Regions from separate parts of the Paenibacillus sp. FSL H8-0259 genome, predicted to be linked through region 2. Evidence: riboswitches for the same ligand, from Rfam matches in the RefSeq annotation. Region 2 holds a riboswitch; each other region holds the start of a gene.
The links. A riboswitch is a leader RNA that binds a small molecule or an ion and turns the genes downstream of it on or off. The one in region 2 is predicted to bind thiamine pyrophosphate.
Positions count from the first base shown of each region.

Region 1: linked by a shared signal. The riboswitch ahead of NSU01_RS10910 (thiamine phosphate synthase) and the one ahead of NSU01_RS02175 (ABC transporter substrate-binding protein) in region 2 are both predicted to bind thiamine pyrophosphate.
Region 3: linked by a shared signal. The riboswitch ahead of NSU01_RS15210 (ABC transporter ATP-binding protein) and the one ahead of NSU01_RS02175 (ABC transporter substrate-binding protein) in region 2 are both predicted to bind thiamine pyrophosphate.

Region 1 covers NZ_CP150147.1:2,586,971-2,590,228, reverse strand. Annotated here, with positions in the region: gene NSU01_RS10920 (thiazole synthase) at 3-767, opposite strand; gene thiS (sulfur carrier protein ThiS) at 863-1,066, opposite strand; gene NSU01_RS10910 (thiamine phosphate synthase) at 1,073-1,762, opposite strand; TPP riboswitch at 1,837-1,939, opposite strand; gene NSU01_RS10905 (SDR family oxidoreductase) at 2,133-3,005, opposite strand; gene NSU01_RS10900 (NUDIX domain-containing protein) at 3,214-3,258, shown strand, end outside.
Region 2 covers NZ_CP150147.1:499,947-503,204, forward strand. Annotated here, with positions in the region: gene NSU01_RS02165 (ABC transporter permease) at 1-193, opposite strand, end outside; gene NSU01_RS02170 (MTH1187 family thiamine-binding protein) at 190-483, opposite strand; gene NSU01_RS02175 (ABC transporter substrate-binding protein) at 537-1,622, opposite strand; TPP riboswitch at 1,754-1,864, opposite strand; gene NSU01_RS02180 (hypothetical protein) at 1,937-3,258, opposite strand, start outside.
Region 3 covers NZ_CP150147.1:3,605,770-3,609,027, reverse strand. Annotated here, with positions in the region: gene NSU01_RS15220 (DHA2 family efflux MFS transporter permease subunit) at 1-513, opposite strand, end outside; gene NSU01_RS15215 (TetR/AcrR family transcriptional regulator) at 922-1,614, shown strand; TPP riboswitch at 1,683-1,785, shown strand; gene NSU01_RS15210 (ABC transporter ATP-binding protein) at 1,898-2,680, shown strand; gene NSU01_RS15205 (ABC transporter permease) at 2,661-3,258, shown strand, end outside.

The sequences.
Region 1 (3,258 bases), 2.1 Mb from region 2:
AGTCATGCCAGAAATCCGGTCAACGGCGAAGAAGCTGCGGCTGTCTCTTCCACCGGCCCCAGCCCGGCCAGATAGGCCTTCCGCCCCGCCGACACCGCTTCGCGGAATGCCTCCGCCATCAGCTGCGGGTCCCGGGCGGTGGCAATTGCCGTATTCAGCAGCACAGCGGCTGCGCCCATTTCCATCGCCTCAGCAGCCTCGGAGGGTCTGCCAATACCGGCATCCACGATGATGGGCAGACCCGTTTCTGATATCAGAATCCGGATCAGCTCCTTGGTCTGCAGCCCGCGGTTAGAGCCGATTGGCGCTCCCAGCGGCATGACGGCTGCAGCTCCGGCCGCCTTCAGCCGGAGTGCGGCTGACAGATCAGGACTCATGTAGGGCAGAACTACGAAACCCTCCGCAGCTAGGATTTCCGTGGCTCGGATCGTCTCGGTATTATCAGGCAGCAGATATTTCTGATCATTGATAACCTCAATCTTCACCCAGTCTCCCAGCCCCGCTGACCTTGCCAGCCGGGCAATGCGTACCGCTTCCTCTGCGGTGCGCGCACCGGAGGTATTGGGCAGCAGCGTCATGTGGGAAGGAATATGGCTGATAATATTGTCCTTGCTCTCCGGATCTACCCGGCGCAGGGCAACCGTAATGACCTGTGAACCCGAGCGGGCGATCACTTCGGGAATAAGAGTGTTGCGGCTGTATTTTCCGGTCCCGATGAACAGTCTGCTCGTTAAAGTAACTCCTCCAATAATCAAAGGATCCTGCATCATATCGCCTCCTGTGATAAGTCGCTGCCTTTATCTTAATTGCGTATTGGCGTATTGGCATTCTTGCATCTGCCGCACGCACAGTTACCAGTTACCTAGCCTCCGCCGACAAAATGAACCAGCTCAACTCGGTCACCTTCATTCAGCAATGTATCTTCATAAACCTCTCTGCCGGCAAGCTCACCATTCAGCTCCACAATAACCAGCTTCCCGGTCCACTCAGGCCGGGCCAGAAGATCAGCCAGCGTCCGGCAGCTCTCTTCATACCTTCCTCTGCGTCCGTTAACGGTCAAATTCATTCCAGTTCACCTCCTTTGCCCGGTATGGGGGTCATTCAGGACTTCAGCATATGCTGCGGCCTGAACGGATGATCTGTAAGCCTCAGCGGCGCCAGCAGGATCCGTCGCTCCGCATATCCCGGACATTACGGCTATTCCGGCAGCCCCCTTCGACAGAACGATTCCGGTATTGCCCGGTGTGATGCCTCCGATAGCAATCAGCGGTATACTGCTGGAGCGGACAGCCACTTCCAGCTGCTCCAGGCCCCGTTCCCGCTGTCCGGGCTTGCAGGCCGTAGGAAATACATGTCCATACAGACAAAAGTCCGCTCCCTGCTGTCCGGCGCGTGCCGCTTCCTCCGGGGAATGCACCGACCTGCCCAGCCGCAGGCCCGGGGCAATACCGCTCGCCTTGGCAGGCGGCAGGCTGTGCCAGGCCAATTGGACGCCGGCTGCCCCTGCTGCCAGAGCCACATCAATCCGGTCATTAATAACCAGCTTTGAGGGCGGAACCCCCGCTTGCAGCAACCGCTCTGCGGCAGCCAGAAGCTCAAGTGCGGACAGGGCTTTTTCCCGGAGATGGATATAATCCACCATGGTATGTACAGCAGCAGCCAGTCCGGCAAACTGCTCCGGATTCAGCCTCCCGTCCGAGATCAAATGGATTTCTTTCAGCACCTTCACCTTCCCTTCTATACGGCATTCCGGAAAATACAAAAAGACCGCCCCCTGTATCAGGAAGCAGTCCGGAATATAAGCAGGAATACCGGGTAAGCCGTTACCCCCGCTGCATTATTCATTCTCCACTTCCCTACGCTGGTATAAACCAGATCAGGTTCAAAGGGTCCGAACAGATATGTTCGTCTCAGCCTTGCGGCACCCCTAGTGATCGTTCATATTCTATTGTTCTTGCAGTTTGTATATTAGCATATTATTCCTGTAAGAGCTATTCTTTAATAGATTCAATTATTAAGTCCAGCGGGTTTAAGCGGCAAAAAAGCCAGCCTTCCGGCTGACTTTTCATCTGTTGAACGTTTGATTCTTTAAACAGTATAAACTTATCCGGCTTACAAAGCAGTGCCAATGGTCAGCCGTTAACGATCTCGCCGCCGTTCACATGCATGACCTGACCGCTTACATAAGAGGAATCGTCAGAAGCCAGATACACATAGGCCGGTGCCAGCTCCTCGGGCTGTCCCGGACGCTTCATCGGCTGGGTGCCGCCGAATTCACTGACCTTCTTCGCGTCAAACGTAGACGGAATCAGCGGCGTCCAGATCGGGCCCGGTGCTACCGCGTTTACCCGGATGCCTTTGTCTGCGAGATTCATCGACAGGGAGCGGGTGAAGCTGAGAATTGCTCCTTTGGTGGACGAATAGTCCAGCAGCTGCGGGCTGCCGCGGTACGCCGTGATAGACGTAGTGTTGATGATCGTGGAGCCTTTTTTGAGATGGGGCATCGCTGCCTTGGTCAGATAGAACATGGAGAATATATTCGTCCGGAACGTCCGCTCCAGCTGCTCGGCGGTAATGTCCTCAATGGTCTCCTGCGGATGCTGCTCTGCCGCATTGTTAATCAGGATGTCCAGCTTGCCGAGTCCCTCAATGGTTTTATTAATCAGATCCTGACAGAAGGCCTCAACCCCGATATCACCGGAGATCAGAATACACTTCCGCCCCTCCTGCTCCACCTGGCGCTTGGTTTCTTCCGCATCTTCATGCTCATTCAGATAGGATATCACTACATCTGCGCCTTCTTTGGCAAAATGAACGGCAACCGCACGACCGATTCCACTGTCCCCTCCGGTAATGAGTGCGGCCTTGCCCAGCAGCTTGCCTGCTGCCTTGTAAGCTGAGGTTTCAAACTCCGGAAGCGGATTCATCTCGCTTTCAATTCCGGGCTGCTGGTCCTGTACCTGCGGAGGCAGGGTTTTGACGGGTTGTTTGCTGGTGTCTGGCATAATCCATTCTCCTTTCGCTGTACCGTTATACTGTTTTTACTAATCATGTTAGGTTGGCTAAAAGTCTGGTGTTTATGCATCATACTTGCCTAGCAAAAATCGCTTTACGTTATTTTACTTACCACATAGGGAAGCCGGCCAAACAGAAAATCTTGAGTCCAACGCGTTCCCGCTCCATTTTAGAGCCTGCAGAAGGAGAGTTATCCTCATGTCCAAAAAATCAAAAAGCATCATCGTTGCCGTCAAAGGTGTC
Region 2 (3,258 bases):
GGGTCAGCCGCAGCGTTGCGGCCGTATGCGCCCAGATCCCGGAGGCATTGCCGCGTGATTCACGCGCGATATCGGACGGGCTGGGCAGCTGCCAGGCCGGGATATGGAACACCGATACCGCAATTTGCCATGCGCCCAGAAAAAAGATGACCGCCACAAGGGGCGGCCAGATTTGTCTCCAGGTGCTTCTCACGGCCGGTATTTCTCCGTCAGCTTGTCCATGCTGATGCCGCTGGGATTATGGGCGATCTTGATCTGGGAGATCACGCTCGGGCTGCCGGAGGCAATCAGTGCCTCATGCATCTGACGTACAACTTCCAGCAGCTCCGTGAGCTCGCCTTCCATGGTGGTATCAAGCGGATTCACCTGGTGTTTAACCCCCGACTTCTGAATTACCTCAATCGCAGTGTCCACGTAAGGGATCGAATCCTCATTGTTTGGAGCCTTGGGAATTACCTGAATGCTAAGCAGTGTATTAGCCATTTATTATTCATTCCTCTCATGTGAGCTAGTGTCATTACTATTCCAACCGGTGTTTATGGGCCTTCCGGCAAAAATTCATTCGTAAATGTACTTGCGGCATCGAGCGGTTTGTCCAGCAGCTTCAGGCCGTACATCCACTCGGCATAATTCTGCCAGATTTCTAGCTTCTGCTCACCCCAGCGGGCGGCATCGTCCTTGTATTTCGGGCTGAGCCATTTCTGGCTGGCCAGCACCAGCTCGGGATCAAGATCAGGCACGGCATCAGACAGGACCGTGGCCGCTTCTTCCGGATGGTCGATCGCGTATTGGTAACCTTTCGACGTAGCTTTGAGGAAAGCCTTCACCACTTCCGGATGCTCGGCGATTTCCTTCTCACTGGTGGTCAGCACCGGTGTGTAGTAATCCAGCTGCGGCGCATAATCCTTCAGGTACAGCATATCCAGCGGCTCGCCGCGCAGCTCGGCTTCGATCCCGGTCCAGGCGTAGAAGATCCAGGCAAAGTCGATATCGCGTTTCACCGCAGTGAAGAAGTCAGCTTCGCCGATATTCACCAATTTCACTTTGGAGACGTCTCCGCCATCGGGGTCCATGATGGCTTTCATAGCTGCTTCTTCCGCTGGAGAGCCCCAGCCTCCGTAGGTTTTGCCTTCGAAGTCTTTCGGCGTCTTAATGTTGCGGTCCTTCGGAGCGGCAAAGCCGGAGGTATTATGCTGAATGATAGCGGCGATGGAGACGAGCGGCACATCCTGCAGGCGGGCCAGGGTGAGCGCCTCCTGTGCACTGATGCCAAACTGGGCTTCACCGGAAGTAACCATGGCGTCAGATCCGGCAGCACCCGGCTGCACGATCTCCACGTCAAGACCTTCCTCCGCGTAATATCCCAGCTCCTTGGCGGTATACAGGCCGGTGTGATTCGTGTTCGGCGTCCAGTCCAGCGCAATCTTAACCGGGGTCAATTCTTTAGGCGCGTCGGTGGTACTGGCGGCTGCGGTTGCTTCAGGTGCAGCGGTGCTGTTCCCGGCGGCAGGTGTGCTGCCTCCGGCATTGCTGCCCGGGTTGACGTTCCCGTTGCCGCATCCGGCCATCACGAGCACAAGCATAGAGCTGAGCAGCAGCGGTAATACTTTTTTGACTCCCATTTCTCTTCTCTCTCCTTCCAGCAATCCCTAGTCTTCCAAAATTCAGAGTAACCCATACCAAAAAGCGCCCCGGAGACCGGGACGCCAGTTACTTGCGCAAGGTGAGTTCAACTTCAGGCCCATGAAGGGGCTCGGGGTTGAATGAAGATTCCTACGCTGGCATTATCCAGATCAGGTATAAGGGTCAGTATCTTGTGGGATACAATCTCAGCCGGCCAATTCCAGCACCCCTGGTTCTATGAAGTTCACGGGTATTGCTATGTTCTTACGGTGTATTATAGACGCCGCTCTTGCGGTTGTCCAGTCTCCCCGTCCTAATCTTCAAGCTTTAGCGGCAGAATCCAGGGGCCTTTGAGCAGGAATAGAGGCTCCGACATTCTAAAACGCAGCGTATCCGCGCCGGGCTCTGCATCCAGAAGAAGAGTCTTCAAGATTCTTGGGAATGTCTCGGTATCCTGCCAGCCGTATGAATATTTGTCCCCAGAACCCGGATAGCGGATGAAGAAATGCGTCAGTGACTTTGCCGCTCCCGGGTCAAATTTCACATCCACATCTACACTGACAGCCGTTTCGCTGCTGCGTTCAATGCGGGTGAATTCTACCGGGAAACCGGCAATTTCAGCGGTAATATGAAGGGGCGCACTCTCCCCGCTGGCGGGCAGCGGCAGAACGACCTCCCGGGAGAGTGCCTTTCGTTCCGCTATTTCGATGTAAGGGATGACGACCCTGTAAGACTGTTCTTCAGCTGATGCCAATTCCCGGAACGAGAACTCCGACGGGTAGACCATGGTTGAAGGAGGTTCAACCTTTGCTTTGACTCCCTCTGCATTCTCGACATACAGGCCATTCCAGGATACCAGCGGCTCCAATGAATAAGAATGGACGGCAGAGAACGAATCTGAAAGGGCCGGAACTAATTCAACGCGGACAAGTCCGTCATCCAGACGAACCGGAAAAGCCGTAATCCGCACATCCTGGTGCACATCGCTTGCACCTAAATGCTGCAGATCATCGGCGGTCACCGGTGCTTGAAGCACCAGTGGCCCGACTGCTGCTGCATTGATATACAGAGTAACCGGTTCAGCGGTTTCAAGCTCCAAATTTCCGGGAAGTGCAGCACTGTAGCTTGCATACCAGTCTCCGGATGCAGAAGACCGCATATTGGAAGTAAAGGTATAACGGTCCCCTCCAATGTCTGCCTGAAATTCAGTAATGACGGGAGTCTGCTGTCCACGCAGCGTAATGGTCCCGCTGTTCTCCTGCAGAAGTACGGCATTGACTGTCAGCTTTCCCTTGCCTATGGAAGCAGTGTAGGGCTTCTCCAGAACATAAAGCTGACTGCCCGGGCTGCTCTCCAGAACCGTACCGAAGCCGGGCAGGAAGCTAAGGGCTTGCTTTAGACCTGCCTGGACGTCAGGGGAGAACGCCAGCAGGCCTGCGGCCATAAGGATCGCGGCCGCCGCCGCTCCAATAGCTGCCCGCCGCCGCGGCTTGCGGACAGCAGCAGGCAGTTCAGGCGCCGGTTCAGTCTGAATAAGGTCGAGGGTACGGCTCTTGATCCGCTCAAGCGAAGCAATCTCTTCTTTAGACCCGGGTACGGGGCTTGACTCAGGCTCCGACAGTAATCCGTCCAGTG
Region 3 (3,258 bases), 3.1 Mb from region 2:
CCAGGAGTGGTATTCCACCAGCCAGCCTGACAATACAGGACCAATCGCCGGAGCGAACAGCACGGGAATTCCCATAATCCCCATAACAACGCCGACTTTACTCTTCGGAGCCAGTCTGTACACATAAGCCATCCCGACCGGGAGCACACAGCCCCCTCCAAGACCCTGCAATACCCGGAAAACGACCAGCCATTCTGCACTGCTTGGCGTTGCACACAGAATGGAGCCGATCGTAAACACAATAACAGCTGTCAAAAAGACGTTCTTAGCCCCGAACCGGTCAGACAGCCAGCCTGACAGCGGAATGACCGAAGCCTGCGCCAGCATATACCCGGTTACGACCCACTGCAGCGTATGCAGGTCTGTATTGAAATCCACTACCATCCTGGACAATGCCACATTCATTGCCGTACTATCCAGCACGACCATAAATACGCCGGCAATAATCGCCAGCAGCGGAACTAGAATGCCGGATAACCGGAAATCGGCATCCTGCTTCAAGGTCTGATCCATACTCCTTCTCCTCCTGAACTGTCCGCTGTCATCTACGTTGACCTGCGGGCAGGTTTGTCTATATAATTAGTGAACGGACAATTGTCCGCGTTCGCATTTCATAGTCTACGGACAATTGTCCGATGTGTCAAGCGGAATACGCCAATTCCCCACACTTGATTCGTTTACCGGCAGAATAGAGATTTCTTAGGACGCACTGTAGGCATAAATGTTGTATATTTTGCAGCTTTGATTCATGGATAGCCGGGTTTCCGGATGGATTGTTGTATGAAATGCAAGAATAGTTCTGCTAAACTGCTTGAACAAGCTGAAATAATGCATTTTATACAACAATTTGGGATTTAGGCCGATCGAATGAGGGAAATGTTGTATTATGGGCAGGATTTACTTTATATGAAAGGGGATATCATGAAAAAAACAGAAACGGAAGTTGAACCTGTAACATCAGCAGCTCCGGACAATACAGAGAACACAGAGAACAAAGATAACACAGTGAACACAGACATCGCTGCAAAAGAACCCGCCGATCCTTATATGCAGCGGATACTCGAGGCGGCCCGCCAGCTGTTCACCGAGAGCGGCCTCGAAGCTGTCAGTATGTACGGCATCGCCAAACGGGCCGGTATAGGGCAGGGATCGCTCTACCGCCGCTTCACTGATAAGGGCGAAATCTGTTCGGCCCTGCTGCTGGACAGCACCGAGCAGTTTCTGTCGGGGATGGAACAGCAGCTTGCTGCCAGCGCTGGTGAAACGGCTGCCCTCGCGCATCTGCAGAGCAGCATTGAGCAGGTCGTTGGTTTCATTGAGCAATATGCGGAGCTCTTGAACATGATCAAATCCGAATTCACCGGCAAGAAGCAGCTTACCCAGTTCGAACATCCTTTTTTCCAGCGGCTCGGAGTGATTATGGGTGAACTTCTGCACCGCGCATCCGCGAATGGAGAGATTATCGGGATCGATCCCCGCTTCGCTGCCACAGCGCTGATCTCTGTACTTAGTCCCGATCTTTACCTGTATGAACAGAAACGGAACGGCTCCTCCAAAGAGGAAATCTCGCGGGGAATTGTTGCGTTGTTCATCACCGGCCTCTCCAAGCGCTGAGCACAGGCTCTTTACAAGCGGGGAAATTATGGTATATTAAGTACCAATTACGAATTCAATAGCACCTGTTATTTCACTAGGGGAGTCGGCCGACTGAGACGGAGCTTAAGCTCCGGACCCTTGGAACCTGATCTGGATCATACCAGCGGAGGGAAGTGGAGCAGAATGTATCAGCGGTTCCGCGTCTTTGCAAACTGACTGTACCTTCAGGCCCATTCATTTCCTCCGGAAATGGATGGGTCTTTCTTGTTTTCGTAGCGTAATCACTTTTCCCTAAGGAGGCTTGCTTCCCCATCCTATGATCAACATCGCTAACCTGTCCTATTCTTTCGGCGCAGCTTCAAGGGCTCCGGTCTTCTCCGGAATCTCCATGAAGGTCCGCCGCGGCGAGTTCATCTCCGTCGTGGGTGCCAGCGGCTGCGGCAAAAGTACGCTGTTCAAGATTATCGCCGGCCTGCTGGAACCCGGCAGCGGCGAGGTTGCCCTGCATGGGCAACCGCCTAATAACGCCTCGGAGCGGCTCGGCCAGGTCGGCTATATGCCGCAGCGGGATCTCCTGCTGCCCTGGAGAACCGTACTGGACAATTGCCTGCTGCCCTGGGAACTGAAGCGGAGCGGCTCCAAAGAGGAAGCCGTTATTCAGATCCGCAGCATGCTGCAGCAGTTCGGTCTTGGTGATACGGGGGCTGCGTATCCGCATGAGCTGTCGGGCGGCATGCGCCAGCGGGTTGCGGTACTCCGCACCATTGCCGCCGGGAATGAGCTGCTCCTGCTGGACGAGCCGTTCGGGGCACTGGACGCCATAACCAAGCGGGAGCTTCACCGCTGGCTGCTGGAATTATGGTCAGGACTGGACAAGACTGTGCTGTTCATTACCCATGACCTTGAAGAAGCGCTTCTGCTTAGTGACCGCATCTATCTGATGACCGGCAGTGCCGGGGGCGGTATGCAGGAGTTCATCACCGGTCTTCCCCGCCCCAGACATCATAGTCAGAATTACGAACCGCAGTTTGTTGCCCTGCGGCAGGATTTGGAGCTGAAGCTGTATGACAACCGTCTTCTATAGAAGATTGCTGCGGGAGTACAGCCCGGCTATTCTGCTTGTGCTGCTGATTCTTGCGGTCTGGGAAACGGTGTCCCGGCTGGGGCTGATTCCTCCGTTCATCCTGCCGGCTCCCACTGCCATCTGGATTGCTCTGATGGAAGACAGGCATTTACTCTTCGGCGTTCACCTGCCTGCAACGCTGCTTGAGGTACTAACAGGCTTCGCTCTGTCCGTCTTCTGCGGCAGTCTGCTGGGAACGGGCATGCATCTGTTCAGGCCGCTGGCCAAAGCGCTGTATCCGCTGCTGATTATCAGCCAGACGATTCCGCTGGTTGCCCTCTCTCCCCTGTTTATCATGTGGTTCGGCTATACCTTGTGGAGTAAGGTTGCCGTAGTGTTCCTGACCGCCTTCTTCCCGGTGGTTGTCGGCACCTACGATGGGCTGGGCAAGAATACGGAGCAGTACCGCGAGCTGTTGTTGACGCTTGGCGCGAACCGCTGGCAGATTCTCCGCAAGGCTGCTGTTCCGCTGGCCCTGCCGTCCTTTTTCTCCGGACTGAAGCTGTCGGTGGTGTACTGCGTCATTGGCGCTACCATCG